2 regions of the Paenibacillus sp. FSL R5-0486 genome follow, and region 2 is predicted to be linked to the other one. Evidence: a T-box and tRNA genes for the amino acid it is inferred to sense, from the RefSeq annotation. Region 2 holds a T-box; the other holds one or more tRNA genes.

Region 1 (16,056 bases), 920 kb from region 2:
TGGGAATATTTTATTTTGGTTGGATTAATTGATCGATTGCCTGTATCTCATCTAAGTATGTTACGGTCGGATTTGGTAAGAATACTGGAGTCTCCTACACATGATGAGATACTAGAGGAGTTGGATGAGGTTATCTTGGAGCTTTTGGAAAAGATGAAGGGAGACCAACGAGAGATAGGTGGAGATGGAAGTTTGGATACATAGGAACTGCTACTTAATTTGCTGAGAAAAAATGAAATATGGTAGCTGTGCATTAAGAAAAATAGATGTTACTGGAAGACACTAAATACCTAAGAGGTGCGAAACGTGATTAAACCGATCTTGAAGGATCTTATTATTACTGGAAATCCGAATATTTATGGCAAGTTACAATTCACGGAAACTGAAGATATTGGAGACGATTTTTACTTATCAGGTACAGCCTGTATTGGGACGAAAGATTCTGAAGGTGAGGATAATTTTGATTTTACAATCATAACTCCGAAAGCTTTAGAAAAAGAACTTAGAGCTGGAACAGATATCATATTGGGTGCAAGGCACTTTATTGTTAATAAACTGGATTTCGAATTAATAACTGAAGAAATAAATCAAATTCTCTTGAAACATCAAGGAGAAACCTGGGAAGATATAACTAAAAATCTTGCCCCTTATTTCAGTTGGGAATATACAGATTCTATACGATTGAATAGTGAGGAAGAGCTCTCGCAGATGATCAACAGACATTCAATTGAAGACGCTGATTAACTTAAAAAAGCGAGTTTATTTTACCTTCAAAATTACCTAGTGGGGATTGATGATGGATTAGAAGACAGCAAAGCCCTCAATACTGCGTTGACAGTATAAGGGCTTTATTATATTTGCACATCTCCTGTATATCTTAGTTTTAATCCGCAATATTCCCAGCCATTTTCAGACGACGCGCAATTTCCTTAAAGTCTTCTTGCGAAATGCCCGGTGCAAATTCTTCCTCGACCGCAGGAGCTTCTGGAATTGGGAATCCTTCAGGTATCCCTTGAATGACTTCAAGAGGTTGTCCATCTTCCGGGTGAGTTCCTTTCCAGATCTGGCCGATCGTATTGAAATCTTTATCACTATAGGTATACAGCTTAGTGTGTACCCCTTTTTCTTCATATTTGCGAGCCTCGTTGAAGGCTTTGTTGTTCAGTGAAGGGATAGGAACCAGCTTGGTCACATTTACGCCAGTTGCAATCTCAAGTGCTTTTGCATATGCGACAACATGCACGCCGCCACGTACCAGCAGGAAACCAACCACTTCCCGGGCTGCTGGGTGATCCGTCATCTCATATACTTTCATTTTATGGGTACGAGCGCCACATTCTAGGAAGAAGTTATGCAGCAGATCCTCGACCAGATTGCCACTGTTGAAGACGTTTGCTCCCGTCCATGGATTACCCATAGAGTCAAAAGGCATTGCGCCTTGTGCACCTGCCAGGTAGTGATACGACAGACGAGCATCTTTTACGGAACCTAGCGGTGTATCGTCGGGTTCTTTGTACTCGGTTGAACCTCTGAGGCACTTGTTAATACCATGAGACACGAGCTCAACATGACCCAATTCTTCGGCCGTAATACTCATGACGAGGTCATAGAAGGGCTTCAGCTTTTCTTTGGATCGAAAATTAAATGATTGATAGAGGTAGTTGTTCAACGTTGACATTTCTCCGAATTTGCCGCCGAGTAATTCTTGTATGGCTGCCGCAGCATTCGGATCTGGCTTCTCGACATTGGGAATCTCAATCAGGATTTCATCCAAGCGTTTGAACATTCGGGTGTAACCTCCTCATATTGGTATTGCAGATCGTGTAGGGTTTCAGATCGTGGAGTCACTCTGTCATGGCCTATTACACGTTTATTGGGTTTTTTAAACAAAAAATCAACCAAATGGGACTTAAGCATCGCATAACGCATGCCCCAACTCTTCTCCCATTTGTTATTTCCAATACGGTCAAATTTATGTATAATCAAACATTCAAACGAGTCTTCACGTATAAGAGAAGAGAGTCATGAATCCATAAAGGAGTAAGAGATGAACAAGCTTTGGATACAAAAAGTTGGGATTGTGATGTTTCTAATGATGCTTATGTACATAAGCAGCGAGCCTGCCACAGCATATGTCGTTACGAATGAGGTTCAGGTGGATGAAGAAATACGGCAGTTAATTGAAAAGAAATACGGGTTGGATCGTCCTGAGGAGCCGAAGACACAACAACACTTTTTCTCGGGTGACTGGGGAATGAGTTTCCGGACGGAGCCTCCTGATTCGTTTGACCGACTTGTTCATGTGGTTCCTTTTTCCCTACGGCCACTGGCCTGGATCTTTCGTTTATTCGTGTAAAATGAAACCCGGACGGGCAATATAACAGAAACATATTGTCCCAAGGAGTGAGTGAAATGAGAATGCTCATCGTTACCGTCATGTCGGTAGTTCTGAGTTTAGCCGGAATTACATCAGGCACAGGCGCCGCCATCCCTGATTATGCGAAGTGGGGAATTATTGCGGTCAAAGAAACACAGACCAAGTATAATGTGGATATTTTGGACTATAAGCATATCGGTCGCACCTCTCTAACAGCAGATCAATCACGGGAACAATTCAAGCTATGGGTTCGTGCGAAAGACGGCAAACAATTCGCAGTCTATGTGAATGTTGATTTTAACCCATCTACACAACAGTTAAAGAAAGTACAATTTTCGGAATCGGATCGGCACTGATCCGCTGAACTTGGTCATTACAAGTCATGTTTTCATATTAGCTATACTATGGGTTGAACCAGACTGCCTTAATCATTAAGGTGAAAGTCTGGTTTTTTTTATTTTACAAAATCCTTTTTTTACTATTGAATAAAGAACTTATGTTCGCATATAATATGAAATACAAACAAACGTTCTTATCGGAGGGATGATTATGCTAGGGAAATATATTGGCCAGATGGTGGAGCTTGTCTACATGGATCGTGCAGGGCAGATTACGCAGCGACAGATTCGAATTAACAGTGTACGTGGCGGGATGATTAGAGCATCAGCGGGAAAAGAAGGCTCGCCCCGAACATTTCTGGAGCAAGGTATTCTGGCATGGCGTCCTGTTACCGATCTGAATGGGGAGGTAAAGTATGCTGAACGACTTTGAACGCAAGATTTTGCGTATTATGGTGAACTATGCAGGACAACGGCGCAGGCTGCCGCGTATGGATGAACTGGAGAACAAGACGGGACGAAGCAGAGCTTACATTCATGAGTCTTTGCTGGAGCTTGAACGCACCGGGCACATCGCGTGGGAGAACCGGTCTACTCTTGAAGGGATACAGATTTTGCAGGCATGGGAACAGGTACAACAGCCAATTCGCAAAAGCCAACCTTCCGGTGATTCCGTAAAATATTTTACGGACTACTAATCATAATAAGAAAACGCCAACCCGGATATCCGGATCGGCGCTTACTGTGTCACATGTACGACATGTGCATCTATTTTAGAAATGGGGAAGTTGGTCCAGGTTGTTGGTTGGGTCACCGTCGGCATCTCCGCGAATGTACATTTCGCCATCCTTGCCTTTAAATACATTCACACCGGCAATAGCGCCAGCTTTTACTTCTGCAAGTGCCTGCTGATAATCCAGTACGCGTCCTGCTGAAGTCTGAAATGCTGTCAGGTCACCGTCGCCATTTTTCTGTACGGCTGTGAAACTCTCGCGTGTTGTTTGATCCATGATGTCACACTCTCCTTATATGACGAGATAGGAATCTGTCTACCTGATTAGCCTATCCGATTTCCTCGGAAGTATGCATCATATGCTGATAAGAGCTGCCAACGTCGAGGTTTTACAAGCTCTTTCTCATACGAACATGCAGAATATCTGCATCATAAAAAGGTTCTTCCGAAATCACTTCATAACCCAGTTTTTCATAGAATTTCTGTGCCTGACACTGCGCATCCAGTACAGAATAGGATAAGCCGAGTTCACGTGCCAGCTCCTCCATCGCGAGCAGAAGCACACGTCCATAACCAAATGAACGATGAGATTCAAGCACTGCGATTCGCTGCATTTTGGCTGTATCCTTGCTGTAATAGATCAGACGTCCTGTGGCTACAGCTTGGCCATCCGTACTTAACAATACATGATGCACATCCGGACTGATGACATCATATTGATCAATCTCAATCTCGGCAGGCACCTGTTGCTCGATAACAAATACGTGATGGCGAATTCCCAGGGCTTGCTCCAGTTGTTCTTCTGTTGATACATAACTAATCTCAGCTGCCAATTCCATTCCTTCTTTCTGCTCTTGCGCGACATATCAGACTGAATTATACAAAAAAATGTTTTTCCTGTATAGTGAAGTCTGGAACATATTGGGAGAGGAGGGGGTAGTGATGGGCATGACAGGCATCATGGTAATTACATTGCTAATGTCGGCGGGAATGATTACTCTGTTGTATTACGTTACGAAGAAAGCATACTCACGCAAGTGGGATGAAGATGAGTAATTCACCTGTTAACCTTCACGGCAAGACTTCACTGCTTCCTCGCGGAGAATACACATCTTGAATTACAGATTTGGAGTATACGTCCAGCCAAACGGGCAGAGATTCACCATTTTCATTGGGCTGTTGTAATTGTTGGAATTGAACTGTATGTTCATCCCTCTCTAAGCCGCAACCAGTAACGGTTGTAATGAGAATCATAAGCCCAGCAAAGAGAAAGAAGCATTTGGTAAATGTATGTTTATTAGATTTTGACCGTTTTGTTATGTTTCTCATAGGGAATTCACCTCGTTGTAGAAATGGTAATCTTTCCTTTATTGTGCACCATTTCGGGTGATTTATAACCAAATAAATCATTGACAATGAACACGGTTACTTGATATGATACTGTTACTTGATTGGGAAACAATTATATATCATGATCTGTTAGCTCAGCTGGGAGAGCACTATCTTGACAGGGTAGGGGTCAGTGGTTCGAGCCCACTACAGATCATACATGAGAAGCCTTACATTGTAAGGCTTCTTTTCTTTTTTTACATACAGACATGAATGCGATTTGCGATAGTTTCAGTTTCTCTTCCTCTTTTTAAACAAAACTTAAATAAAACATAAATTCAGCGTAAGGTTCGTCTTCTATACTTGGTCATGAGGTCAACATAGAACAGGAGAAGGAGAGAACTTATGAATTATTCAAGTCCATTTACATCAAAGTTAGCCAGAGTAGGGATCGCGGGTACACTGGCTTTAATACTGGCAGCAAGCCCACTTGCCAACATGGGGGTTGTTGCCGCGGAAGCAGGCCCAGCACCTGTATCTATGAAGATATATAACACACAGAAAGACTCTCTAGAGCAGACGCCGATTCAATACCAGATTCAGGCTCGGTTGAATGAGAAGGAAATGACGATCCAGGGGAGCGAGGAGGTAACGTATCGCAACACAAGCAAGGATGCACTCCAGCAGCTGGTCCTTCATACATATGCTGACGCAAACCTCTCCAAGTCTACACAGGCGAGCATGTACCAACAGCATAATGAGAAGATTAGTGAAGATCACCCGGAGAAGACAGCGGAGGACTTTCTGGGTGGCATCGATATTCAGGCTGTAACAGCAGATAGCCAATCGCTGGATTTCCATAAGGAAAACCAGGCGTTGACCGTGCAATTGAAGAAGCCCGTTCAACCAGGGGAATCGGTATCATTCCAACTGGAGTTTCAGTTGAATATACCCTATGGCTCACAGCGAGTTTCCTACTACAAGGACATGATCAATGGTGCACACTGGTTCCCGGTGATGTCTGTATACGACGAGGTTGAGCATCAATGGAACAAGGCACCGTATAGTCAAACATTTGAGAGTGATTATTACACCTCATCGGACTTTGAAGTTCAATTCAATGTTCCTGATGAGTATCAGGTAGCCATGCCGGGTACGATCACTACTCAAAACAGTACAGAACATGGTCGTAAAGTTGTTTCTGCTGTGGCCGAGAACACAAGGGAGTTTGTATTCTTTGCTAGCCCAAACCTTCAAGTGGAGAGTGTTACTCGTAACGGTCTGACGGTGGAATACTATTATTACAACGATGATCCATCCAAGAAAAAGATAGTTGACCGCTACATTAATCAGGCATTCAAGGTCATCGATTTCTATAGTGAGAAATATGGCAAGTATCCCTATCCAGAGTTCCGAATTGTCGAGACGTATGTACAAGGCGTTGCCGTGGAGTATGCGAGGCTCATTCAGATGGGACAGATTCAAAATGGTGCGGTTCCAGAAGAAGACACAACATTTGTTCATGAAATAGCGCATCAGTGGTTCCATGCATTGATCGGTAATAACTCGGAGACAGAATCCTTTCTGGATGAAGGCTTTGCTGATTTCTCCATGGTGTATTTTGCCGAGAAACAGGGAGACAAGCTAAATGGGTTCAGATCCATACAGTTTGATACTGCGCCCGTAGATATGGCGATTGCGTCAACAAACGATGAAGCTGGGGATTTGGCAAGTTTGGTATATTATCAGAAGGGGCGACAAGCGATCTATCAGCTTTACCGTTCCGTCGGTGAAGAGAAATTTGACGAGTTGATGAGGACATATTTCAAACGCTACGTGTACCAAAATGCAACGGTAGAGGGGCTGCTTCAAACCATTGAAGATGTGCTTGGTGAAGAAATACGTTCAGAAATGCAGATGGCCCTATATCAGCCTGATTTTGTCTTAAAGCCGGAATACCAATTATCACAGGAAGAGACCGCCGCCTATGTGCATGATGTCTTACAAGTGCAATATCAGGCTGTCATGGGTATGATCCCTGATCTGCCATATGAAGTGATGAATCGATTGATGTACAAAGCCCTTCAAGGCGAGGAATTAACCATTGTGCTCAGCGATCAGGTGAGTAAGCTTGCAACTAAACAGCAGGAAGATATAGTTAATCAGTTGACTGGATTCCTTGATATGACTGGTATGAGATACGACATTATAAGGGATCGCAAGGAACTGAAGCAAAAGATGAAAAAAGAGATCGGCAACAGCAACCTTATTGTCATTGGCAATGCCAAGTCAAACGGATTGGTGCAGGCTTTAAAATTCAACATTATTGATCGAACGAAACAGACGGGTTTTCCTTGGAAAAATACCATGAATCAACCTCTCGCCGCGGGTGCATATGTTATCAAACATCCCTATAACCAGAATCGATTGATGCTTCATTATTTCTGGAATGAGGATCAGCTGAGTGATGTGGCATTTGAAGCTTTTAAGCTGAAAATACAGGAGTCTATCGGATTCACTAACGACTTTTATCAGTACTATGTATTGGATAACCAAGGCAAGGAGCAATCCAATAAAAAAATTACGAATCCCATATCTTCACTTTTTGCAGAGTAATAAGTAATTGGTTTTGCAGTTTCTTCGTTCAAACAGGTTAGCCAATTTGTATTGGTTAGCCTGTTTATGTTTTATATGAAAACCAGTCTTAGAATAATAGGCTGCAAGATGGGCATAATGCTTTAACACAAAGGCAACTTCATGAATATACTTATCGGGAGAAAACAATAGGAGGGATTAATATGAAGGATCAACATTATCCGGGCGTACCAATGAAAGGGACAGTTGCTGATTACAACTGTAAAGGAAATAAAGGAATGAACAAAATGAAAGCGTATTCATATAATGCTAGAATTTGTCCTATCATTTGTATTACTCTGGAGCCCGCTACGAATGAGGATAATGTTGTTGATTTTTCAATCCTATTAAAGGACACTTCGGATGTTTTATATTCGCGACCGGTAAATGGTAATACCCTGCTCACGAAGGAGTTGAGTTCCCATGTCCATGACTGAAAATATTGCTCAGACAGCACTCGACGCAGCGATGAAGGCAAGCAGGGCCGTTGCGCCTTATGATTATTGTGATGCAGAAACCAGACGGATGTACACGCCTCAATTTGATAAAAAAATGGACAATCCTATGTATACTGCTACAATGGCGGGTCTTCAATCGATCTATTGGTTTCGGGCGATCAAAGTGAAGGGGCTTATCCCTGATGCAAAAGCAGATTATTATGCTACGTATTCTACCAATCATAATCACATCGGAGGAATTGGACTAGCCTACTCGAACAGCCCGACAGGACCATGGACCAAACACGGACAGGTGTATCTCGATACTGTGGTTGGGAATTCGACGGAAACTCCATTTGTGATCTGGAACGATGAAGAACAATTGTTCTTTATGTATTATCAACAAAACGGACTGGGGATCAATCAATCGACGGCACTTGCGACCTCTGTAGACATGATCAACTGGACAAGAGTGGGTTTGATTTTGGACAAACCTCCCGGGTTCCCAGGTGATGGTCATACCGGATATTTCTCGTGTTTCAGAAATGGTGGCAAATGGATCGGTTTCTCAGTGATGGGCGGTGGGGACTTTGGTCGTAAATGTATCTGGCATTCACATGACGGACGTAGCTGGTTAGCTGATCCAAGACCATTAATGGGTGGGAATGATGCCACTTTAAGTGCAGGAGAAAACATTTCGAGACCCAATGCTGGTGTATTTATGTACAAAGGGAGCATGTGGTGGCTGGGTATGTTATCAGCTTATGCTTCCGGTGGGGTTACGACGGTAGCTCGGCCTGCCATTGCCAAGATCAGTGCAGACTTTCGTCAACTGCTGGACAAACCTACAGATATATATTTTCCGGCATTGGATTGGGAAACGACCAACATGCAGTCCTTGATGGTGTCCGTTATGGACGGTGTAGTGTACGTGTATTACAATACCGATCATAATATCGGTGTAGCCTATTCGGTGGGGGTGTAGAGATGGTTATACGTGATGCAGCGGGTCAGATTGTGCCCTTTGGAAAGGTTCACAAACAGCTTGTGGCCGATTTCCTTTACGGAACGTTACCGGATTGGGTGGAGGTGGTGGGCACCCCTACGTTTGAGCCTTTGCCCGACAGAGGGACCATTACTGTTACAACTCCGACAACGGCAGGAGCCACGGCAGAGTTAAAAATGAAACATCTAATTGACAGCTCGAAAGTAACCGCAATTGCAATCACTTTGGAAGCGCTACAATTAAACGGGAACATTGGAATCTCAGTTCAGGTTGGCATTAAATCGAAGGATAGCAAGGCCGGAATCACTTTTTTTCAAAACGTAAATCAGAAATATGGTATGGTCCGTGCCTATAAAGCAGATGGAACGTACACGGATTTTAATCAAAACATGGTGTTCTTCACCACACATGGCGTAGCAGGAGATGAAGCACAGAACCGTAAGAATCTCACTGTGTTGCTCTGTACCGGATTACAGTTCTCAGCTGGGTTCGAGAGACCGTCCGTATGGCTTGGTGCGGATGATCAATATGGCGGTGTTGCTGCTGACCTTAGCGGTGGGTTGTTCCAACATGGAGAACTGCAATGTCTTTTGAAACTGACTACAAGTAAGGCCGAGGCCAAGTATTTCAAATGTGCACAGATGAAAGTGGATATCTGGAGTAATTAATCAAACAGGGAAGACGTATGAAGATGAACAAGGTGCATGATTTGAATTGGAATGAGGACGAGGATAAATAGATTATCTGTATGGATCGGTAAAAAGATATACGTGCAGTAATTTGGTACCTAAACACGGACGCTTTGAAAATGAAGTGCAGTGTTTGGGTACCTTTATTTATTAGAGAAGATTGATGACTGTACCGCCTGCTGCACCAGCAACGACAACGATCCACGGTGGTACTTTCCAAAAAACGAGCATTAGAAACAACATACATACCAGTGCAAAATCAACAGGAGTTAGGATCGCAGTTGTCCAAAGCGGATCGTACAACGATGCCAACAAAATACCTACAACGGCTGCATTAATTCCGATTAATGCTCCTTGAATTTTCGAGCTTTTGCATAAAGAATTCCAGAAGGGCAATGCGCCTACGATCAGAAGGAACGCTGGCAAAAAGATAGCAATCGTTGCAACCAAAGCACCTGGAACCCCACGCATCATCGCTCCTAAATAACCGGCAAAGGTGAACAATGGTCCTGGTACAGCTTGTGCTGCTCCATATCCTGCCAAAAAGTCGGACTTGTTGATCAGGTCCGTAGGGACGAATTCACGTTCCAGTAACGGAAGTATAACATGCCCTCCACCAAATACAAGTGATCCTGAACGGTAGAAGCTATCAAAGAATAACAGCCATCCCGAACGATCAAAGGGTGTGAGTAACGGGAGAAGAATCAGGATTCCAAAGAACGTGGCCAAACAGAATATTGCCAAGTTACGACTCACCGGGATAGACAAGTCTGTTGTCTTAATACCTGTCATTTTTCTGAAATGAATCATGCCTATTATGCCTGCAATAACAATAAAAAGGATTGGAGTGAACGCATTCTGCCATACAAGAGTCGCCACTGCAGTAAAGATAGCGATGGTTGCCCTGTAACGGTCAGAAGTTAGTTTTTGCCCCATGCCCAATATCGCTTGAGCGACAATTGCTACAGCAACAATCTTAAGGCCGTGAATCCAGCCAGTACTGCTGATATCAAATCCTTGCAGAAGGAAAGCGAACAAAACTAACGCAATGACAGAAGGAAGTGTGAAACCAAGCCAAGCCATCAGTCCCCCCAGCAAACCGCCGCGGATGATGCCAATTCCAATCCCGACTTGACTGCTGGCAGGCCCGGGCAAAAATTGGCATAGCGCAACTAAATCTGCATAGCTTCGTTCATCTATCCATTTTCTACGGCGAACATATTCTTCATGAAAGTAACCAAGATGAGCGATCGGTCCTCCAAATGAAGTCAGGCCAAGTTTAGTGGATATAGCTAACACTTCAGAAAGTGCTCTGACTTTAGGTTTGGGTTTGTCCGGGGTTAAAAATGAATTATTCTCCAAACGTGTTTTAAACTATATTTTTTTTATATTAACTATTTACATACACAATTTAATTGTGTACAATGTAATTGTTGGTGATACAAAAGAGATCAAAATATAGTCAAAATAAATCTAATTAACTAAAGGAGTTTTCACAAATGAAAACATTATATGAAACAACAGTAATCAATACAGGCGGACGTCAAGGCATCGTACAATCCCCAGATAACGTGTTTATGTTGGATGTTGCTGCACCGCCTGAACTCGGAGGACAAGTGACGACAGCTACCAATCCGGAGCAGTTGTTTGCAGCAGGGTATAGTGCTTGTTTTAACTCCGCACTGGAGTTTCAATTGAAGAAACACAAAGTTGAGATTGAAAGAAGTACGGTAGCTGCAACCGTAATGTTGGTGACGGACTCTGAGGATAACGGCGTGAAGCTTCAAGTAGATTTGGAAGTTAAAATCCTTGGTCTAGATGAAGAAACAGCACAGAAGTTTGTGAAACTTGCCCATGACTACTGCCCATATTCCAAAGGAATCAAAGGGAACGTGAATGTTAACGTGGAACTGGCGTAATCACTGATACTATTTGTTGATAAGAAGCCTCCGAGAAATCGGAGGTTTTTTGGTGTTTTATGCATAAAAATCAATTTCGCACTCAATTGTGGGTTATAATGGTAGTAAGTTTACACAAAACTGCTGAAAGGGGAATGTACTTATGATGGATTTTAGCAAACCACCCCATGGCTCTGAGACCGATACCCACCGTCAGCGTCATCAGGAGAATGAACAGAAATACCTGTCCGGAGGCAAGAGCATTTGGTATGAAATCAGCAACTGGCTCATTCTCGGAGGTATCCTTCTTGTCATATTTTTATTATTTAAATACGTTTTCTAAATAGACACACAACCGGGCGAATCCCCATATGATGCATTACATTAGTAAGCACTTGGGGAAATGGGGAATCCGGGATGGCAAAGGCAAAAGGTAAGAAAGCTCCCGCATTAAAGAGTGATAAAATACGTGTATCCATGAAGTTGGTCACATCGGATGTATGCGAGAGATGTAAGACACCATGTACACGAGGTATGGATTACGCTGCACGTATGAGAATTGAAGGGGCTTTAGGCAAGGGCGTTCCCTGTATATTGACCCGCCATACTTCTTCATAACTCTTCGTATAATCCCGTATATATAACAATTATAGATCAGGGGCATCCTTTAATGAGGATCGCCTCTTTTTGTGCGTTCCAAGGGGTGGAAAAAATTCTGGATAAAAAATGAAAAATGATGAAAAACAGCGCAACTTTGTGGATGAATCTGCAGTATAAATGTACAACAGCTAGCAGCAGGGGAGGGAATATTGACGGGATGAAATGGAAACGAATATTGCTTTGTGTCACGGTATTCTCCTTGCTCGGCGGGTCTCTATTGTTTGCAGATTCGGTGAACGAGAAGATTCGTGTTCTCATTAACGGCAAGGAAGCAGCTGATGGAGGTTATCTCATTGATGGAACGACCTATGTACCTGTCAGGGAAGCCGGAGGCGTCGTCAAATGGGACAGCAGTAACAAGAGAGTAACGGTGATCAAACCGAATGTACATATTTTTCTCTTCAAGGGAGACACTGTATTTGGCAACGTTAACGTAGGTAAGCTGAAATTCAATGTATTTTCACAAGTGGACAGTCTGACAGCAGATGTAGCTGCGGTGAAAGTAACGATTACCAATCCAAGCGGTCAGGTGAAGGATATCCAGTCACAGGAGCTTACGACCCAGAAGGATAACTTCTGGTTCCGCACATATGATTTTACGTATGATTTCAGTCGTGCCGGCAAGTATCAGGTCGGCTTTCATATTAAAGAAAATGCAAATAGCAGCTACGTCCTGGTAGCGGAGAAAATCATTACAGCGCTGAACGATTGAAGCAAAAATAACCCTGTGAGTTAAATTGACCTGTGTCATTGAACATGTTACGATATGCAAGGTTACACAATTTCTATTTATAAAGCGAGGTATTTCAATGAGCGATCACACACATGAACACGGCGATGGCTGCGGATGCGGGCAAGACCACGACCACGACCACGAGCATGAAGAAGTCCTTCTCACATTAACAGACGAGAACGGCCAAGACGTGGAGATGGTTTTGGTGGAGACGTTTGACGTGGAGAAGCATGTTTATGCGCTCCTGCTGGAACGTAACAATCCTGAAGCTGACGGCATCATCCTGCGTATGGAAGAAGAAGACGAGGAAATGGTGCTCTACAATATTGAAGACGAAGAAGAGTGGAACCGCGTTGAAGCGGCTTACAACGAACTCGTTGCATCACAAGAATAGTCATTCTTTTGGAACATAACATGAAGGCTCCTTGATCTCAGGGGGCCTTTTGTTTGTTTTTTAAGAGGTATACGAGCATTTACACCACCGGTTTGAACGACGAAATAGACGGGAAAATGCAAATTCGCTTGTCCCATAAAATAAAAAAGGGCCAAGCTAGGGCTTGGTCCTTTAAGTTTATCCCCTGCACAGCGCAAGGAGGTTGTTTTAGAAAATGGCATCGGCTTCCACGATCACTTTAACGTTGGTTACGCTGCGATCTTCGGGTCCTTTGACGGGTAATCCAACTTCGACATGATCGATGATGTAGTCGATATTTTCCTGGGTGATAACCTCACCCGGTAACAGGATCGGGATTCCTGGCGGATAGACATAGATGAATTCCGAGATAATACGTCCTGCGGATTCCTTAAACGGAATCACTTCGGTATCACCGTAGAATGCATCACGTGGAGTCAGCATCAACTGTGGAATATCCGGAACTTTTACGACCAGTTCATGGGCCGGATTCACTTGATAATAGGTACGGGAGAGATCCTGCAAAGCGTTCAGCAAGATATCCACACTATTATCCGTATCTCCTGGCGTAATGAGACACAGAATATTGTACATATCACTAAGTTCAACCTCGATGTTGTAATGTTCACGCAGCCAGTTCTCTGTCTCATACCCTGTAATACCCAGATGGCGAACATGGATCGTTACTTTGGTTGGATCATAGTTGAAAGTCGCTTCTGTACCCAGCAGCTCTCTGCCGAAGCAATACAGGCCATCCATATCATTAATCGAACGTCTGGCAAACTCAGCTAGTTCAATCGCCTTCTGTGCAATCTCACGACCGTGGAGTGCCAGGTTACGTCTTGATGTATCGAGTGAAGCAAGCAAAATGTATGAAGTTGATGTTGAGGTGAGCAGACTCAGGATCGTCTGTACACGCTGTGGATTCACGAACCCATTCTTTGTGTTCAGGTTGAGTACGGAACTCTGTGTCATGGAGCCACCAAGCTTGTGGACACTGGTTGCAGCCATATCGGCACCTGCTGCCATCGCAGACAACGGCAGATCCTCATGGAAATGAATGAGTACGCCATGTGCTTCATCAACAAGTACAGGAACTTGGTAGCTGTGTGCCAGCTCAACAATCTCTTTCAGATCGGTAACCACGCCGTAGTAGGTCGGGTTAATTACAAGCAATGCCTTGGCATCTGGATGACGCTCAAGTGCGCGACGGATAGACTGTGTAGTCACTCCATGGTCAATGCCCAGATTGGCATCTTGTGAAGGAGAAACAAATACGGGTTTGGCGCCTGAGAAAATAATCGCGGACAGAACCGATTTATGCACATTACGGGGCACAATAATTTTGTCACCCGGTGAGCATACAGACAGAATCATGGTCATAATGGCACTGCTTGTGCCTTGTACACTAAAATAGGTATAATCGGCTCCGAAGGCATCTGCTGCCAAAATCTGTGCTTCCTGAATGACACCGGTTGGCTGATGCAGGTCATCCAACGGTGCGATGTTAATCAAATCTATGGAGAAGGCATTATCGCCAATAAATTCACGGAATTCGGTATCCGCTCCCAATCCTTTTTTATGGCCCGGAATATGAAACTGTACCGGATTGAGTGCCGCATGATTTTTTAAAGCGGTAAACAGCGGCGTACGGTGGTGATTCATCAGTGCTGTCACAACCCTTCCTAATAAAATTGGTAAACAAAGATGAGTATAGCAAATTAAGAACCGAATGCAACAGTATAATCGACAATTTTTTAAATTGCCGAGATTTGGGCACATTCCCCACGGTTACACTAAGGATAGGGAATAGGCAAATGAACACCGAAAGGGGAAAAAGAATGCAAACCGACACAAAACCAGCCAAAATTTTGCGATCACCATTTTTTATCGCGATGTGGCTGACACTTTTTCTAGTTGAAATTATCAAAGGAGCCCTGTTGGTAGCTGTTCTGCCCGTGTATATGGACAATATACTGGGTCTGTCTGCAGGCGTCATTGGTGTGGCATTTGCTCTTCAATATCTGGGAGATAATCTGTTCCGGGCGCCTTCCGGCTGGGCAGCAGAACGGATCGGGTTCCGCGCAACGATGGTTACAGCATTAATCTGTACCTTAATCGCTGTTATTATGATCCTTTTTCTCAAAAGTGCCGTTGGACTGGCCATGGCCTGTCTCATTCTTGGCATTGGTACGTCACCACTATGGCCTTGCGCCATGACAGGGGTGACGGCGATGTCAGGCCCACAGAACAAGAATGGTACAGCAATGGGTGCGCTGGAGATGGCTGCTCTCGGCGGAACTGGGCTTGGACCTATAGGCATGAACTGGCTACTGGAGCGCACGCATCATGATTATCGCACCATATTCCTCGTGCTGATGGGTTGTGCCATTCTCGTTATTCTGGTGGCCATGATTCTTCCTGGACGTGTCATTGTTGAAGGAGAGCATGCCGAGCAAGTAGCGAAGAATAGTGATGTGAAATATCCAGCCAAACCAAATCTGCTCACGCCGTTCATCCGGCTGCAAAAGAGTGTGAAGGACACACTGCAACGGGTACGCAGCACACTTAATGTTAATCCACTGGTGTATCCTGCCCTGTTTATGCAGTCGTTTGTCATCGGGCTGCTCAGTCCAGTAATCACGCTATATACACGCACAGACCTGCACATCTCACCGAATCTATACAGTTTGTTGCTGATTGCAGGTGGTGGAATAACGGTCATTGCCTTGCTACCTGTTGGTAAAATGGTAGACAGGTTTGGCACGAAACCGTTCCTGAACGTTGGTTTTTTGATGGCGGCAGCGAGT
Region 2 (16,056 bases):
AAACCTGCAGGCATGAAACTGCATCCAGATGGAAGCCGTACCGATCAGGCGATCACGCTGGATCATGTGGTTGCCTCTTATTATGAAATGAACGGAATCCAGGCGAGCGTTCGCCATGTTCATCGACTGGATGAGGATACAACGGGACCTGTCCTATATGCCAAAAATGCTTTTGCCCTCGCCAAACTGGATGAAGCGATGCGTCGTAAAGAGATTGGTCGCCATTATGTAGCTATTGCAGGTGGACAAATTCCCCTTGAACTCCACAAAATTGATGCTCCGATTGGCAAGGATAGACATCACAAGCAGCGCAGACGTGTCTCGGAAGGTGGACAGGAAGCTGTTACTCATGTGGAGACCGTCGAAGTGTGGGAAAGAGCAACCCTTGTACGATTAAAGCTGGATACAGGACGAACACACCAAATTCGTGTACACCTGAGTTACGCGGGACACCCGCTCATTGGTGATTCGTTGTATGGTGGTAGAGCGGATGCCATTGGGCGACAAGCACTTCATGGAGAGATGCTTAAGTTTAGTCATCCGTTAACCGGAGCGATGATTGAAGTGAACGACCGTTGGCCATCCGACTTCACACAATTGGCAGAGCGAGAGGGGTCTTACTAGTACACTATATAAGTTCGACTAACTATATACACGAAAACGGAAAGGACAGAAACAACCAGAAGAAGTAAAGCGTTCGCCTAAAAGCTTTCTGAAAGAAAGCTACTTCGGAAGCATAAGCTATCCCCGGTTTTTCCCTTTGAAGAAGGGAATCAAAAAAAATCTGGGGATAACAGTGATCGGAAGGTTGTTCTGTCATTGGAGTGACAGTGTAAATAACCATGAGTTGAACATATATAGCAAGGTTTTTCAAAAGGTGGCATGCTCCTCTCATTCAAGGCATATAGATGGGGTAACGAAGGATTTGGACCATGGATCAGTCCCATGAGAAGGATCATGGTGAACATATGCCGAAAGGAGGACGCCACCTTTGTTGAATCAACCTTATGGTTTGCGGTTCGATATTTATGAGCGCGTTCATTTGTCTGAGGGAGTCCCTGCGATTGAGGAACTGGAGGAGATTGAACTATACCCGCGCATTCAAGTCATAGGGCAGGATGATCATGCCACGTTAAGAGGACATCTTTTACTTACAGGTGCGTACAGAGGAGAGAATGAGGCTTCAGAGGAGCTCAAACATTTCATTCCCGTGGAGATCACAGTGCCGCTGAACCGGGTCAGATCGATTGAGGATATTTCCATCGAGATCGAAAATTTTGACGTGGATCTGTTATCCAATCGCAGTCTGAACATTACAGGCGTGTTGTCGCTACGAGGTATCGAAGGTTTTCCTGTTGAAGAGCCACAAGTGTGGTCAGCAGATGAGTTTACAGTTGTTCATTCACCTGATGCTCAGCAATCCAACCGTTCCGATGAAGCAGCACAGGCAGGTAGCGATCCCAACACATTTGCACAAGAGTACCTGCTCCAGCGGAGTGAGGAAGAGAGACTTACGAATGCAGCAGAACTTGCATATGGTGCTCCGGAATTCGCTGACCTGTCCACACGGGAAGAGACATTAAGGAATAGCGAAGAATGGCAGCAGGATTATGCGAATGCGTCATCCGCAGAGCCACTTCAATCTGAGGAGCTAAGTGCGGAGTACGTTAACGAAAACAGACAACCTGATGCAAATGAAGATCCCGCATCTCTGACAGCGAATGGAGATGAATTGGCATCTCATGAGCAATACAGCGAACCTTCTCCGATCTCGTCATTTATGGCTGAGACCGCAGATCGATTAGCTTCTTACCCTGAGTCGGAACCATTGTTGCCTCTGGAAGATGAGTCTTCGGGTTGGTCCGAGCCTTCCGTGGATGCATTGCCTGCGAACTCGAGAAGTGCAGATCAAGCAGTCTCAGAGCCTACTGCTCAATCATCTAATGAGTTGGCATCACCGGATGTACCGGACGCACCAGAGGTATGGCACTTCGAATCCGCGAGATCTGTACCTCAGCAGGAGAATCAGGCAGTTGCCGATGTTCCGGTTGAATCACAGGCGGAGAACTGGCAAGGTGTATTTGCTTCGTCCGAACCAGGCAACGCTGAGGAAGACCGGCCGTCTTTTGAAGCGACTGGGGTAGACGAGTTCGTACAGAACGAAGCATTTGTTCCTGAACCTGTGGCTGAGACGGAAGACAAGCCGGAGCTGAAGGTTGCTTTTGGCAGCAAAAAAGAATCCGCACCACGGCAAGAAGAGGGCGTAGGTATCTCTTCTTTGTTATCCTCCGGTAGAGCGGCACGCGATGCTGAAGTGGAGCGAGGCGATGAGGTTCCTGCGGGTGTGGTACAGGAAGAAACGTATCCAGCTGATGATGTGGAATGGAAGAACCTGTTCCTGGGAACGATCGTGGACCAGACCCCGTTCCGCAAGGTGAAACTTTGCATTGTTCAGCGAGAAGATACACTGGATGCTATTGCAGATCGATATCAATTGAGCACGAGGGAACTTCAGTTGTATAACCGATTATCTGAGCAGGTTGTGGAAGAAGGGCAGATATTGTACATCCCTTAATCCGTAGTTAAAGCCTTCGTTACGACCCGTGATCCCCTTGAGGATTGCGGGTTTTTGCATGATTCGTCCTAAACCTGCATTCCAGCGCTCTTTATCCGCTGTTGTCAGGTTGACTATCGCGCACGAGCAAGGTATGATGTGTGTAGGTTTTTTGAAGAACAACGTGGAACGGGAGTAGTAGACAGTATGACCTTTCAGAGAGTGGAATTGCAACGCTGTGAGATTCCGCAGGAACCAACTGATCGAAGTCGCCCGGGAGTTGCCTGTTTGAATACAAGGGATGAATGAGATCTATCGTCATTTATTACTGAGGTAGGATGGGCCGGTAGCAGCCGTTATCTGCTTGAAGTGTCACGTCATGTACAGAGGGTGAAGTCTATCTTGCTGTAGGCGTGAAACAAAGGTGGTACCGCGAAAGCTAACCTTTCGTCCTTTGATGGATGAAAGGTTTTTTTTGTTTTTTTTGGCGAAGATGATGAAGTAACGGAGGAATGACACATGTCTGAGGAAAAAAAATCAGCTGCAACAGAAATGCCGACCACTTACGATCCTAAGGCGGCAGAGGATAAATGGTACTCCACCTGGATGGAGCGTGGATATTTCAAAGCCGGTCAACGTAAAGATGCCGAGCCGTATACGATTGTAATTCCACCCCCAAATGTGACCGGGATGCTGCACATTGGGCATGCGCTTGATTTTACACTGCAGGATATTCTGATCCGCACCAAACGGATGCAAGGTTATGACGCACTGTGGCTTCCGGGTTCCGACCATGCAGGTATTGCTACCCAAACCAAAGTGGAGCAGAAGCTGCGTGAAGAAGGTCTGACTCGTTATGATCTGGGACGTGAGAAGTTTCTGGAGAAGGTATGGGACTGGAAAGATCAATATGCCACTACCATTCGTCAGCAATGGGGCAAAATGGGATTGTCGCTTGATTACTCACGTGAACGTTTTACGCTGGATGAAGGTCTGTCCCAAGCGGTTCGTAAAGTATTTGTTCAACTGTATGAAAAAGGCCTTATTTACCGAGGCAAACGTATCATTAACTGGGACCCGGTGAACCGGACAGCTCTGTCCGACATTGAGGTTGAATATAAAGAGGTTCAGGGTCACCTGTACCATCTGCGGTACCCGCTCAAAGACGGAAGTGGCTACGTTACAGTGGCAACAACGCGTCCTGAAACGATGCTGGGTGATACAGCGGTTGCTGTTCATCCGAAGGATGAGCGTTATGCAGATATGATTGGTAAAGTACTTGTACTGCCTATCATTGGACGCGAAATTCCAATTATCGCTGATGATTATGTGGATAAAGAGTTTGGAAGTGGTGCAGTTAAAATCACACCTGCGCATGATCCAAATGACTTTGAAGTAGGTCTTCGTCATGATCTTCCTCAGATTACGGTAATGGATGAGAGCGGCACAATGAATGCTGAGGCAGGCAAGTATCAGGGACTGGACCGCAGTGACTGCCGCAAGCAGATTGTTGCTGACTTGAAAGAGCAGGGCGTATTGATCAACATTGAGGATCACACGCATCAGGTTGGACACAGTGAACGTACCGGAGCTGTTGTTGAGCCGTATCTGTCTACACAGTGGTTCGTTGAGATGAAGCCACTTGCAGAGAGAGCGATTAAAAAACAACAGAGCGGCGAAGGGGTTAATTTTGTTCCAGATCGTTTTGAGAAAACCTATCTGAACTGGATCGAGAACGTTCGTGACTGGTGTATTTCCCGTCAACTGTGGTGGGGACATCGTATTCCTGCCTGGTATGATGAAGAAACGGGTGAAATCATCGTATCTGCTGAAGATCCAACAACGCTGCCAGAGTATGCTGGACGCAAGCTCAGACAGGACGAAGACGTACTCGATACTTGGTTTAGCTCCGGCTTATGGCCATTTTCCACACTAGGCTGGCCGGAAGATTCGGAAGACCTGAAACGTTATTATCCGACAAGTGTACTTGTGACAGGGTATGACATCATATATTTCTGGGTTGCACGTATGATTTTCACTGCACTGGAATTCACCGATGAGATTCCGTTCAAGGATGTGCTGATGCATGGTCTTGTTCGTGATGCAGATGGACGCAAAATGTCCAAATCATTGGGCAACGGTGTAGATCCGCTGGATGTGATTGAGAAATACGGCGCAGATGCAATGCGTTACATGATCTCAACCAGCAGCACGCCAGGTCAGGATCTCCGTTTCCGTTGGGAACGGGTGGAGCAGGCTCGTAATTTCGCCAACAAGATCTGGAATGCTTCGCGCTTTGCATTGATGAATCTGGAAGGATTCACCTATGAGGAACGTGACATCAGCGGAGAGCTTGGTACAGCCGATTATTGGATTTTGCACCGTCTGAACGAAACTTCCCGCGATATTACGCGTCTAATCGAAGCGTATGAATTTGGGGAAACGGGTCGTGTGTTGTATAACTTTATCTGGGATGACCTGTGTGACTGGTACATTGAGTTTGCTAAGCTGTCCTTCTATGGGGAAGATCCGGTTGCCAAGAAGAAAACACAATCGGTGCTTGCTTATGTGCTGGATCAGACCATGCGCCTGATTCATCCGTTTATGCCATACATCTCCGAAGAGATCTGGCAGCATCTGCCGCATGAAGGTGAGACCATTACGCTGGCATCATGGCCGGTATATGATCCTGCTCTTGAGAACCCAGAGGCTGTTGCCGAGATGAACCTGCTCATGGATACCATTCGTGCAGTGCGAAACATTCGTGCAGAAGTGAACGTGCCGATGAGCAAAAAGATCGAGTTGATGGTCAAAGCAAATAGTGCTGAGACGTCCAGCATCATTGCGCGTAACAGTCACTACATCAAACGTTTCTGTAATACGTCCGAGTTCGATAGTGGGCTGGATTTAAACTCACCGGATAAGGCAATGACTGCGATCATTACGGGGGCAGAACTATACTTGCCGCTCGCAGGTCTTATTGATATCGAGCAGGAAGTGGCTCGTTTGGAGAAAGAGTTGGAGAACCTTGAGGGCGAAGTTCTCCGTGTAGAGAAAAAGCTGGCGAACGAAGGCTTTGTAGCCAAAGCTCCTGCCAAAGTTATTGAGGAAGAGCGCGCCAAACAAGCAGATTATTCCGATAAACGGGATAAAGTGATTGCACGAATCAAGGAACTTAAAGGTTAATATATGTGGGTCGGATGGAGAGCCATTATGCCATCCGGCCGCTTTTTTCACTCAAATTCGGACCGAAGGTGAATCAGATGACGGAATTAGACGGGACAGATGCAGCAGCTCCTTTACTTACGTATAACGAGGCCGTGGACTGGATCAATGGCCTTATTCCTTTTGGCATCCGACCTGGATTGGAACGAATCGAGAGTCTGATGTCCATGTTAGGCAATCCACACCAACGTCTCAAATTTATTCATGTCGCGGGAACGAACGGCAAAGGTTCGACTTGCGCTTTTTTGACGTCAGTGCTTCTTCAGGCTGGATATGATGTGGGTACCTTTACGTCGCCTTATATCACCAAGTTTACAAACCGTTTTCAATACAACGGTGAGGATATTCCTGAAGAAATCCTGCTTAAGCTCTCGAACCGATTACATCCACTGGTCATGGAAATGGCCTCAACTCCGCTTGGATCACCCACGATGTTTGAGGTGTCCACGGCTCTGGCGCTTCTGTACTATGCAGAGGAGTGTTACCCTGACGTTGTGGTATGGGAGACGGGGCTAGGGGGAAGGATGGACGTAACGAATATTGTCGCACCTGTTGTGTCCGTCATCACGAACATTGGTATGGATCATACGGATGTGCTTGGAGATACGATTGAGCAGATTGCTGGAGAAAAGGCAGGTATTATCAAGCCGGGAGTACCCGTTGTGACTTGCGCGACTCAACCCGAAGCTGTGAAGGTGATTCAGGAGAAAGCACAGCAGCTTCAATCAAGCTTGTATTTGGCTGGAGATCAATTCTCTTATCATAGACTGGACAGCAATGAGAACGGACAATCTTTTCATTTTACAGGCCCGTTCCGTGATCTGGACGTTCGCATACGCATGCAGGGTTCACATCAATGTGACAATGCAGCGGCCGCACTTATGGTGCTTGAATTGCTTAGACAATACATGGCATTTATGCTGGATGACAACGATATTGCACTTGGACTGGAGAATGCTTTCTGGGCAGGAAGATTCGAAAAAGTCGTCGATGAACCCCGAATTGTGCTTGATGGAGCACATAATCCGGAAGGGGCAGAGTCACTGGCCAAGAGCATTATGGATGTCTATCCGCACAACAAGTTAATTTTGATGATGGGTATGTTGGCAAATAAGCATCACGAAGCGTATTTGCAGCATATACTGCCACTAGTGGATACGCTGATCCTGACCGAGCCAGATTTCCGACGCAAAATGGATGCAGCCGAATTGCTGCAGATTGTCGAACGGGTACGTCCCGCCATTGCGAAGCAGGAACTGGAAATCATCGTCGAGCCCGAATGGGCAAAGGCACTTGATCTATTGAAGTCACGGACGGAAGCGGAAGATCTGGGGGTGGTCTCCGGCACACTGTACCTGATTGCGGATGTGCGGGCAGCCCTTTTGCATCAAACCGATTCTGAAAAAGGTTGGTGAAAGTTTTGTTAAATACATCGGAACACGTTCATTTTATAGGGATTGGCGGATATGGCATGAGTGCCATCGCAAGAGTTATGTTGGAAATGGGATACACCGTTACCGGATCGGATGTCGCTTCACAGGAGTTGACCGAGAAGTTGGCAGCCAAGGGAGCGAAAATATATATCGGACATACGGCAGAGCACGTCACTGGAGCAGATCTTGTTGTCTACTCTACGGCAGCGCCTGCTGATAATGTGGAACGGGTAGCAGCTGCAGAGCTGAACATTCCGATTCTGCATCGTTCCCAGATGCTTGCACGTTTGTTGAACGAACGTAAAGGTGTGGCTGTAGCTGGGGCTCATGGTAAAACAACCACTTCATCCATGATTGCACTTGTTATGGATAAATGTGATACAGATCCGACATACATTATTGGCGGAGAGATCATGAATGTGGGTACCAACGCGAAGGCCGGTCAAGGCGACTGGGTAGTCGCTGAAGCGGACGAGAGCGATGGTTCGTTTCTGCAGTACCATCCATGGCTCGGTATTGTAACCAATATTGAGGCAGATCATCTGGAGAATTACAACAGTGATTTTGAGGAGCTCAAAAGGGCTTATGTGAAGTTCCTGAGCCAGATTCGTCCGGAAGGAACAGCGATTGTGTGTTCTGACGACGAGAATGTTCAAGCGATTTTGCCAGAACTCAAGTCGCGGATTACAACCTATGGTATTGATCGTGCTGCAGATTATACGGCAACGGATATTGTATTGGGCGATCGCCGTATCTCCTTTACGATGAATCATCAGGGTGCTGCTATGGGCACGGTGGAATTATCAGTGCCGGGTAAGCATAACGTTTATAATGCGATGGCTACTGTGATTACCTGTCTGGAAGCAGGCATTCCATTTGAGAAGATTGTGGCAGCTATCATCCAGTTCCATGGAGCCAAACGTAGATTCCAGGTATTGGGCGAGGCGCGCGATATGCTGATCATCGATGATTATGCTCATCACCCGACTGAGATTGAAGCTACCATTAGTGCCGCCAAAGCAACGGGCAAACGCATTATTGCGGTATTCCAGCCACAGCGTTATACGCGGACGTTCTTCCTGCTGGATGCGTTCAGTCGTGCTTTTGCGGAAGCGGATGAGGTGCTTATTACGGACATCTATTCTCCTGCGGGCGAAAAACAGATCGAAGGGGTAACGTCAGCCCGACTGGTTGAACTGATCGTTCAAAACAGTAATGCTTCTGCACGTTACCTTCCTACAAAAGAAGAAGTGGTGGCTGATCTGCAACATCGTCTGCAGCCAGGAGATCTTGTGATTACGATGGGCGCAGGTGATATCTGGAAAGTCGGCGATACACTTGCCAAAGGTTTGAAATAGATCAATTGAGAAATCGCCTGTCTTCGATACGAAGCAGGCGTTTTTTGCGTTATATGGAATGTATTCTCCAGTCTCTGCATATAGCTTATATAAATGGGACAAAGGAGAGGGTACGGGTGAGCAATGCTAGAATGACGTTTCGCTTCGGGGATCATGAGTCGGACAAGCCTGAAAACAAGAGGATATCCGCGTCCAGTCCATTGGTGACGTTAAGTGAAGAATTACCGCATAATCAACCGCTAACGCCTAAGCAGATGGATACAACCCCATCATGGACGCCTGAGGATATCCCCGGAGACTGGGGAGAGACGGTGCTGACAAGCTCTACTGTACCTGAACCTGACGAGCGAGTGAGTCATGATTCGAACTTGAACTTGGATGAGGCCCATTATTTTGGGAACCGTTCCGGTTACGGTTATGTTAATCACACCGATAATCCGGAGGAAGAGCGTCGTGATCTGTCCAATGCCCATGATGATCAGGGCCACGACTGGCTTGCAGATTCGGAGAACTATTCCTATAAACGCAATCGCCCTCCAAGGGGCTGGAAAATGATTGGTTCTGTCACTGGTGCACTTGTTACCGGAGCACTTTTTGGTATGGTTATTCTTTCATTTTTTAATAAAGAAGGAGCCGCGAAGCCAGGCGATCTTCTGCCCGTCAATCAGGCAGTTTCCACTGTGACGGGTCAGGAGGGGACTGCAGGTACAGAGCAGCAACTTCAGACAGCGGCGACTGGCAGTACGTATTATGCACTTCAATACGGCGTGTTCAGTTCTCCTGAACGAGCTGAGCAGGCTAAGCTTGAACTGGCTCAGGCAGGTATAGCCGCAGGTTCTGATCCTGAAGATGGCAATCGAGTATATGCAGGCATTTCGGCTGATCGTGAAGAGGCCAAGCTACTTAGCTCCAGGTTAAAAGCCCAGGGAGTTGAACTGTATGTCAAGGAGATTGTGAACCCTGAGATCAACCCGGCTATATTCGGTGGCAAACAAGAGGATGTGCAGCTTTTCTTCACAAACAGTTCTGCACTGGTGGAACAATTATCTACCTTGTCCATTCAGCAGCTGGGACAGTCTGTTCCGGCAGCAGTTTCTACAGAAACGATGAAAGCGATTCAAAATAAGCACGAGTCATGGCTGACGGGATTGAATAGTCTTACACCTGGCCTGACCGCAGATGTACAACCTATTATTGGTGGAATGGAGAAATCAATGAACAGTGCAATTACGGCTATAGCGGAGTACAACAAAAACCCGGATGATGTACACATGTGGTCCGTGCAGTCCGATCTGATGGAATATGTACTGCAGCAGAAAAAATGGCTCGAAGCGATAAAGCAGTAACATGCTCTTTCCCATAACAACGCTTGGAAATACCCATCCGGCAAGGAACTGGAAATAGTTCCCCTTGCCGGATTTGTGTTTGTATTGACGTACAAAACCCCGTATAATAATGTGGGTGTCAAAAAATGGCGAGGGAAGATTACCGATGAAAAAAAACTTCGGCATGTTATTGCTGTTTCTGCTGCTCGGCTGGATGGCCGGAGCGTGGATCGCCAAGGCACTGCAGCCTGTAAAGGCAGTAGCCTTTCTTACGAAAGCCACGACCATACGTTGGTCGCCACAGGCTGATCTGGATATTATCAGTTATGATATTTCACTTCAATTTCAAATGAGCCTTCTGAGTCTGATCGGTATGATTGCCGCTGTGTGGCTTTATCGCAGACTGTAGGAGAATGACGAGTTATGACGAAAAAAATTAAACCAGTGACATCTATTATCGTGATCCGGACAGGATGTTGCCGTGGCATAAGGAGCCGTTCATTTTGGATAACACACAACAGCGCCCTATTATTCTGGCCTCCACATCGCCTCGGCGCAAAGAACTGATCGCATCACTCCACCTAGCGTTTGATGTAATACCAAGTCATGCCAATGAAGATACACCACCAGAGTGGACACCTGAACAGACGGTACAGGAACTTGCTTTGCGCAAGGCGCTTGCCGTGTATCGTGGGCTTGAAGGCCGCGAGCAGGAAGCCATTATTGTTGGTAGTGACACCGTTGTTGTTCTGGATGGTGAGATTCTAGGCAAACCCTTAGACGAAGCGGATGCTGAACGTATGTTATCAAGGCTGCAGGGGCGCGTACATCGGGTGTTCACGGGTGTCGCTTGTATTGATGCGGGCAATGGACAGTCGTTAGTTCATTACCGCCAGACCGATGTAACGATGAAAGAGCTGTCGGATGCGACCATCCGTGCTTATGTGCAGACAGGTGAGCCTTCAGATAAGGCAGGATCATATGCCATTCAGGGTATTGGTGCTTCACTGATCGACCGCATTGAAGGATGTTACTTTAATGTGGTTGGCTTGCCGCTATCTTTGCTAAGTGATATGTTGGACGGGTTCGGCGTACATGTGTTGCCACGAATATGAATGAAGCCAAATGTTGTGAAATGAAAAGAGGGAACATATGGAGTCGCCTCAATACATGATGCGCGACATCCCCCAGGAAGAACGCCCGAGAGAACGCATGATGGAATACGGGGCGGGCGCCTTAAGCCATGCTGAATTGCTGGCAATTTTACTTCGAACAGGCACAAGACAGGAATCCGCGGTGCATATGGCACAGCGGATTCTGGCCGAAGCGGGTGGCATTCGCTCGTTGATGGATTTGAGTCTGGAAGAACTGACCGCGATGAAAGGGATCGGCAATGCCAAGGCTGTGCAATTAAAAGCTGGCATTGAGCTGGGTCATCGGATTGCCAAGAGCAGACTAACTCAGTCGACTTCAATTCGTACACCGCGTGATGCAGCTGATATCCTGATGGAACAATTGCGTTACTTGCAAAAAGAACATTTTGTGTGTCTCTTTCTGAATAACAAAAATCATATTATTGCCCAGGAAACACTCTCCATGGGCAGCCTTAACGCTTCGATTGTACATCCACGTGAAGTGTTCCGGGCTGCCATCAAATGCAGCAGCGCATCGATTGTGTGCGCACACAACCATCCGAGTGGTGATCCTACGCCCAGTCCGGAGGATATCCAAATAACCAAGAGACTGATTGAAGCAGGCGCTATTGTTGGCATTGACGTGCTTGATCATATTATTATCGGAGATGGAACGTACGTAAGTTTGAAGGAGAAGGGCTTAGTATAATATAATGGTTGGCGTTGATGTTTTCCTATGAATGTTAACGGCGTTGTCCGTAAAAGATAGGTTCACTTTACAAATGCAAAAAAACAAATGCGAATATTAGCTCCACGTATTGCGTGGGAATAAAATTATTACGCTCTGGATCAGAATGGAGCGGCTATATGAGGCAGAAAAGGAGATTATGTTATGTTTGGTGGTTTTACGAAAGATTTGGGTATTGACTTGGGGACAGCAAATACGTTGGTTTATGTACGAGGAAAAGGAATTGTGGTGCGAGAACCTTCGGTTGTTGCTATACGGACAGATACAAATAGCATCGAGGCAGTAGGTGAAGCCGCCAAAAAAATGATTGGACGTACACCAGGTAACATTCGTGCTATTCGTCCAATGAAAGATGGCGTTATTGCCGATTTTGATACAACGGCAACGATGATCAAATATTTCATCCGTGAGGCGCAAAAACAACGCTCTATGTTCCAGCGTCATCCAAACGTGATGGTATGTGTACCATCCGGGATCACAGCAGTAGAACAACGTGCGGTTGAAGATGCAACCAAACAGGCTGGAGCACGTGAAGCCTATACGATTGAAGAGCCTTTTGCTGCTGCAATCGGTGCAGATCTGCCTGTATGGGAACCAACAGGTAGTATGGTTGTCGATATTGGTGGCGGTACAACGGAAGTGGCTGTTATCTCTCTGGGTGGTATTGTAACGAGCCGTTCGGTTCGTGTAGCAGGTGACGAGATGGATGAATCCGTTATCCAGTACATCAAACGCCAATACAATCTCATGATCGGTGAGCGTACATCGGAGCAATTGAAGATGGACATCGGATCAGCAATGCCATTGGAGCAAGTAGAAACGATGGAAATTCGTGGACGTGACCTTGTAACAGGTCTGCCAAAGACAATTACGATTACTTCGGACGAGATCAGTGAAGCGCTGGCTGATACCGTTAATGCAATTGTTGAAGCGGTAAAAGTAACACTGGAAAAATGCCCGCCTGAACTTGCAGCCGATATCATGGATCGGGGTATTGTTCTTACAGGTGGTGGGGCGTTACTTCGCAACCTGGACAAGCTTCTCGCTGGTGAGACAGGAATGCCTGTCATTGTGGCTGAGAACCCGCTGGATTGTGTAGCAATCGGAACAGGTAAAGCGCTTGAGAATATTCATTTGTTCAAAAGCAGAAGCAGTTCGGCAGTTCGTTCCAAACGTTAATTGGTATTTGCCTAACTTGGCATAGCGACCAAGTGGCAAGATATCTTTATAGAGGACCCGGTTAACCCCGGGGATGAGCTATTACCCGCTTAACAGGGGAGGATCGGCTGATATTCTCGCAGGGACTACAGGTCTGACAGTCTCCCCGCCGGGCATGGCTCGGAAGAGAATATGGATGTTAGAGGGTGTTCGAACTGTTTAAACTGCTAGGCAACAAAAGACTTTTTGTTTTGCTGGTGGGCCTTGTTACATTTATCGCGTTAATGGGCTTTACGCTCAGTCCGCGAACCACTCTATCCTGGCCGGAGAAATTCCTGAAGGATTCAGTTGGATTTGTACAATACGTATTTTACAAGCCCGCTTCCTATGTAGCGGGCTTTTTCAAAGATGTAGCGAACATGCGTACGGTATATGATGAGAATGAAGAGCTTCGCATCGCGATGGGTCACTATACCCGGGATCGGCTGAAATACAATGAGATGGACAAAAAAATTGCGCAGCTGGAAGAAAATCTTAAATTTACCGAGGAACAACGGAACCGATACAATTATGGTTCACGAATTGCTCAGGTTATCAGTGCCAATTCGAATCCAAATAGCAGAACCATTAACATTGATATCGGTGAAAATGCGGGAATCAAGCCGGGGATGGCCGTTACCTCCCAGGAAGGGCTGGTCGGCGTGATCAGTCATGTCAGCTCATATACATCAACGGTTAATCTGTTAACGTCCATGGACGCCAATGATCCGACATCCAATGCCATTGCAGCAACGGCGGTAGGTAAAGAGAAAGTGTTTGGTATGATTGAGAGCTACGATCCGAAGACGGGCATGCTCAAGATGACCAAAATCTCGGAAGATTCTAATATCCAAAAGGGTGATGAGATCATCTCTTCGGGGATCATCAATAACTTTCCCAAGTATATGCGGATTGGTGAAGTGAAGAGTGTCGAGAAAAGTGAGTATGGTTTAACCAAAACAGCTACAATTGAGCCATATGCAAGTTTCCTTGACTGGAAAGAGCTGATTGTCATTATCCCGCCTGAGGTAAAAGAGTAATGGTGACACGCAAGCAAGTTTTGTTCGTGTTACTATTCGTTTTGTTCATTGCGGAAGGCACAATTTTGCCGCTGCTCATCCCTTCTGGCTGGCAGATGCGTATTTCTGCCAATCTGGTCTATATCGTAATTTTGTTTATCGCTGTATATCATCATCGACACACGGCACTAGTACTCGGTATATTTTTTGGACTATTGCATGACGTTGTATTCTACGGCGAGATGATTGGACCTTATGGATTCTCGATGGGATTATCGGCATATATGATGGGACTCATTTTTCAAGCACCACGTGCACCACTGCCGGTTATGGTATCGGTTGTCATTTTGGGAAGCCTGCTTAATGACACCATGCTATTTTTCCTGTACAAGCTCTTCCAACTTAACCACGTGACCTTTGACTGGGCGTTGATTGAATACATGATTCCTAATTTGTTCATTCATTTTGTGTTTGCCTTGATCATTTATGTCCCGCTTCGGAAACAACTGGAGCGGATCGGCAAGAGACGGAGCAAGACAGAAGAAGCTTCCTAAATACATTTATGGAGCGCAAAGCAGGAACTTGGGGCCCCGGGCACGAAATGTAATGAGATGGGAGGGACAGGCTTATGACGGTAAAATCGAATCACGTAACGATTAAAGGCATCCGAGACGGCCTGGTTTTCCTGTTGGACGATCAATGTGAATTCGAGGAATTGCTCTATGAGCTCCGCTATAAGCTGGAACACAGCCATCAAAATATTTTGACCGGACCGATTGTTCATGTGGATATCAAGTTGGGTGCCCGCGAAGTGACAGAGGACCAGAAAGAAGCAATCCTCGATATATTGAAGCAAAAAGGGAATCTGCTTATTCGATCCATCGACTCACCTGCACTCCAACCGGAGGTTAAAGGACCACCGCCGATTGTAACCATGTGTGGTATGGTGCGTTCAGGTCAGGTGCTTCATCATGAAGGAAATCTCCTGTTTCTTGGGGATATCAATCCGGGGGGCACAGTGACGTGTACCGGAGATATATATGTGTTGGGTTCACTCAGAGGTATGGCTCATGCCGGAATTGGCGGGGACGAGGAAGCGATCATTGCCGCTTCGGTATTTGCACCGACGCAGCTGCGGATTGCGGATATCATCAGTCGTCCTCCCGATGAATGGGAGAGCCGAGAGACCGGAATGGAATTTGCTTACTTACAGGACAATCAGATGCAGATAGACAAAATGAGCAATATCGTTCGGTTACGCCGAGATTTTAATGTGTTTAAAGGAGTGTAGCTCATGGGAGAGGCGATCGTGATCACTTCGGGTAAAGGCGGCGTGGGTAAAACAACCACCTCGGCAAACATCGGGACAGCGCTGGCGTTGCTCGGCAAAAAGGTTTGTCTGGTAGATACCGATATCGGCCTTCGTAATTTGGATGTCGTGATGGGACTCGAAAACCGTATTATTTACGATCTGTGCGACGTTGCGGACGGCCGCTGCCGTCTGAATCAGGCTTTGGTCAAAGACAAGCGTTTCGAAGAATTATATATGTTGCCTGCGGCGCAGACGAGAGACAAAAACTCAGTGTCGCCAGAACAGGTCAAGGATATTATCCTTGAATTGAAAAAAGATTTTGAATACGTCATTATTGATTGCCCAGCCGGCATAGAGCAGGGTTTCAAAAATGCGGTAGCAGGAGCAGATCAGGCCATCGTGGTCACTACACCGGAAAATGCTGCAGTACGTGATGCGGATCGTGTCATCGGCCTGCTGGAGAGTTCGCACATTCAATCACCAAAGCTGGTGGTGAATCGAATTCGTAATAATATGGTTAAATCGGGTGACATGTTAGATATCGATGGTATTTTACAAGTACTTAATATTGACCTGATTGGCATCGTGCCTGATGATGAACTGGTCATCAAAGCGGCCAATTCAGGAGAACCTACGGTCATGAATCCGGATTCACTTGCGGCAATTGCATATCGCAACATTGCACGACGCATTCTGGGAGATACGGTCCCATTGATGCAGCTGGAGCAGAAAAAGGGTGCTTTTACTCGTTT

Evidence for each region. A T-box is a leader RNA that pairs with one kind of tRNA and senses whether it is charged. The one in region 2 lies ahead of MKY01_RS25340 (valine--tRNA ligase), so its partner is inferred to be a tRNA-Val.
Region 1: it encodes a tRNA-Val, which carries the amino acid that the T-box ahead of MKY01_RS25340 (valine--tRNA ligase) is inferred to sense. The anticodon was not compared.

What each region holds. Positions count from the first base shown of each region.
Region 1 is NZ_CP150237.1:4,788,888-4,804,943, reverse strand. Features, by position in the region: gene MKY01_RS21415 (DUF5071 domain-containing protein) at 1-204, shown strand, start outside; gene MKY01_RS21410 (Imm8 family immunity protein) at 307-744, shown strand; gene MKY01_RS21405 (manganese catalase family protein) at 884-1,786, opposite strand; gene MKY01_RS21400 (hypothetical protein) at 2,048-2,356, shown strand; gene MKY01_RS21395 (DUF3889 domain-containing protein) at 2,413-2,733, shown strand; gene MKY01_RS21390 (hypothetical protein) at 2,927-3,148, shown strand; gene MKY01_RS21385 (hypothetical protein) at 3,132-3,413, shown strand; gene MKY01_RS21380 (DUF3892 domain-containing protein) at 3,489-3,725, opposite strand; gene MKY01_RS21375 (GNAT family N-acetyltransferase) at 3,838-4,281, opposite strand; tRNA gene MKY01_RS21370 (tRNA-Val) at 4,922-4,994, shown strand; gene MKY01_RS21365 (M1 family metallopeptidase) at 5,183-7,393, shown strand; gene MKY01_RS21360 (hypothetical protein) at 7,576-7,848, shown strand; gene MKY01_RS21355 (hypothetical protein) at 7,835-8,833, shown strand; gene MKY01_RS21350 (hypothetical protein) at 8,836-9,522, shown strand; gene MKY01_RS21345 (chromate transporter) at 9,694-10,905, opposite strand; gene MKY01_RS21340 (organic hydroperoxide resistance protein) at 11,043-11,462, shown strand; gene MKY01_RS21335 (hypothetical protein) at 11,605-11,784, shown strand; gene MKY01_RS21330 (copper amine oxidase) at 12,259-12,813, shown strand; gene MKY01_RS21325 (DUF1292 domain-containing protein) at 12,911-13,228, shown strand; gene MKY01_RS21320 (aminotransferase class I/II-fold pyridoxal phosphate-dependent enzyme) at 13,436-14,911, opposite strand; gene MKY01_RS21315 (MFS transporter) at 15,088-16,056, shown strand, end outside.
Region 2 is NZ_CP150237.1:5,709,468-5,725,523, reverse strand. Features, by position in the region: gene MKY01_RS25350 (RluA family pseudouridine synthase) at 1-624, shown strand, start outside; gene MKY01_RS25345 (LysM peptidoglycan-binding domain-containing protein) at 992-2,575, shown strand; T-box leader at 2,731-3,012, shown strand; gene MKY01_RS25340 (valine--tRNA ligase) at 3,074-5,740, shown strand; gene MKY01_RS25335 (folylpolyglutamate synthase/dihydrofolate synthase family protein) at 5,818-7,194, shown strand; gene murC (UDP-N-acetylmuramate--L-alanine ligase) at 7,251-8,570, shown strand; gene MKY01_RS25325 (SPOR domain-containing protein) at 8,687-9,916, shown strand; gene MKY01_RS25320 (DUF4321 domain-containing protein) at 10,062-10,304, shown strand; gene MKY01_RS25315 (Maf family protein) at 10,399-11,010, shown strand; gene radC (DNA repair protein RadC) at 11,048-11,737, shown strand; gene MKY01_RS25305 (rod shape-determining protein) at 11,921-12,955, shown strand; gene mreC (rod shape-determining protein MreC) at 13,141-14,013, shown strand; gene mreD (rod shape-determining protein MreD) at 14,013-14,546, shown strand; gene minC (septum site-determining protein MinC) at 14,621-15,283, shown strand; gene minD (septum site-determining protein MinD) at 15,287-16,056, shown strand, end outside.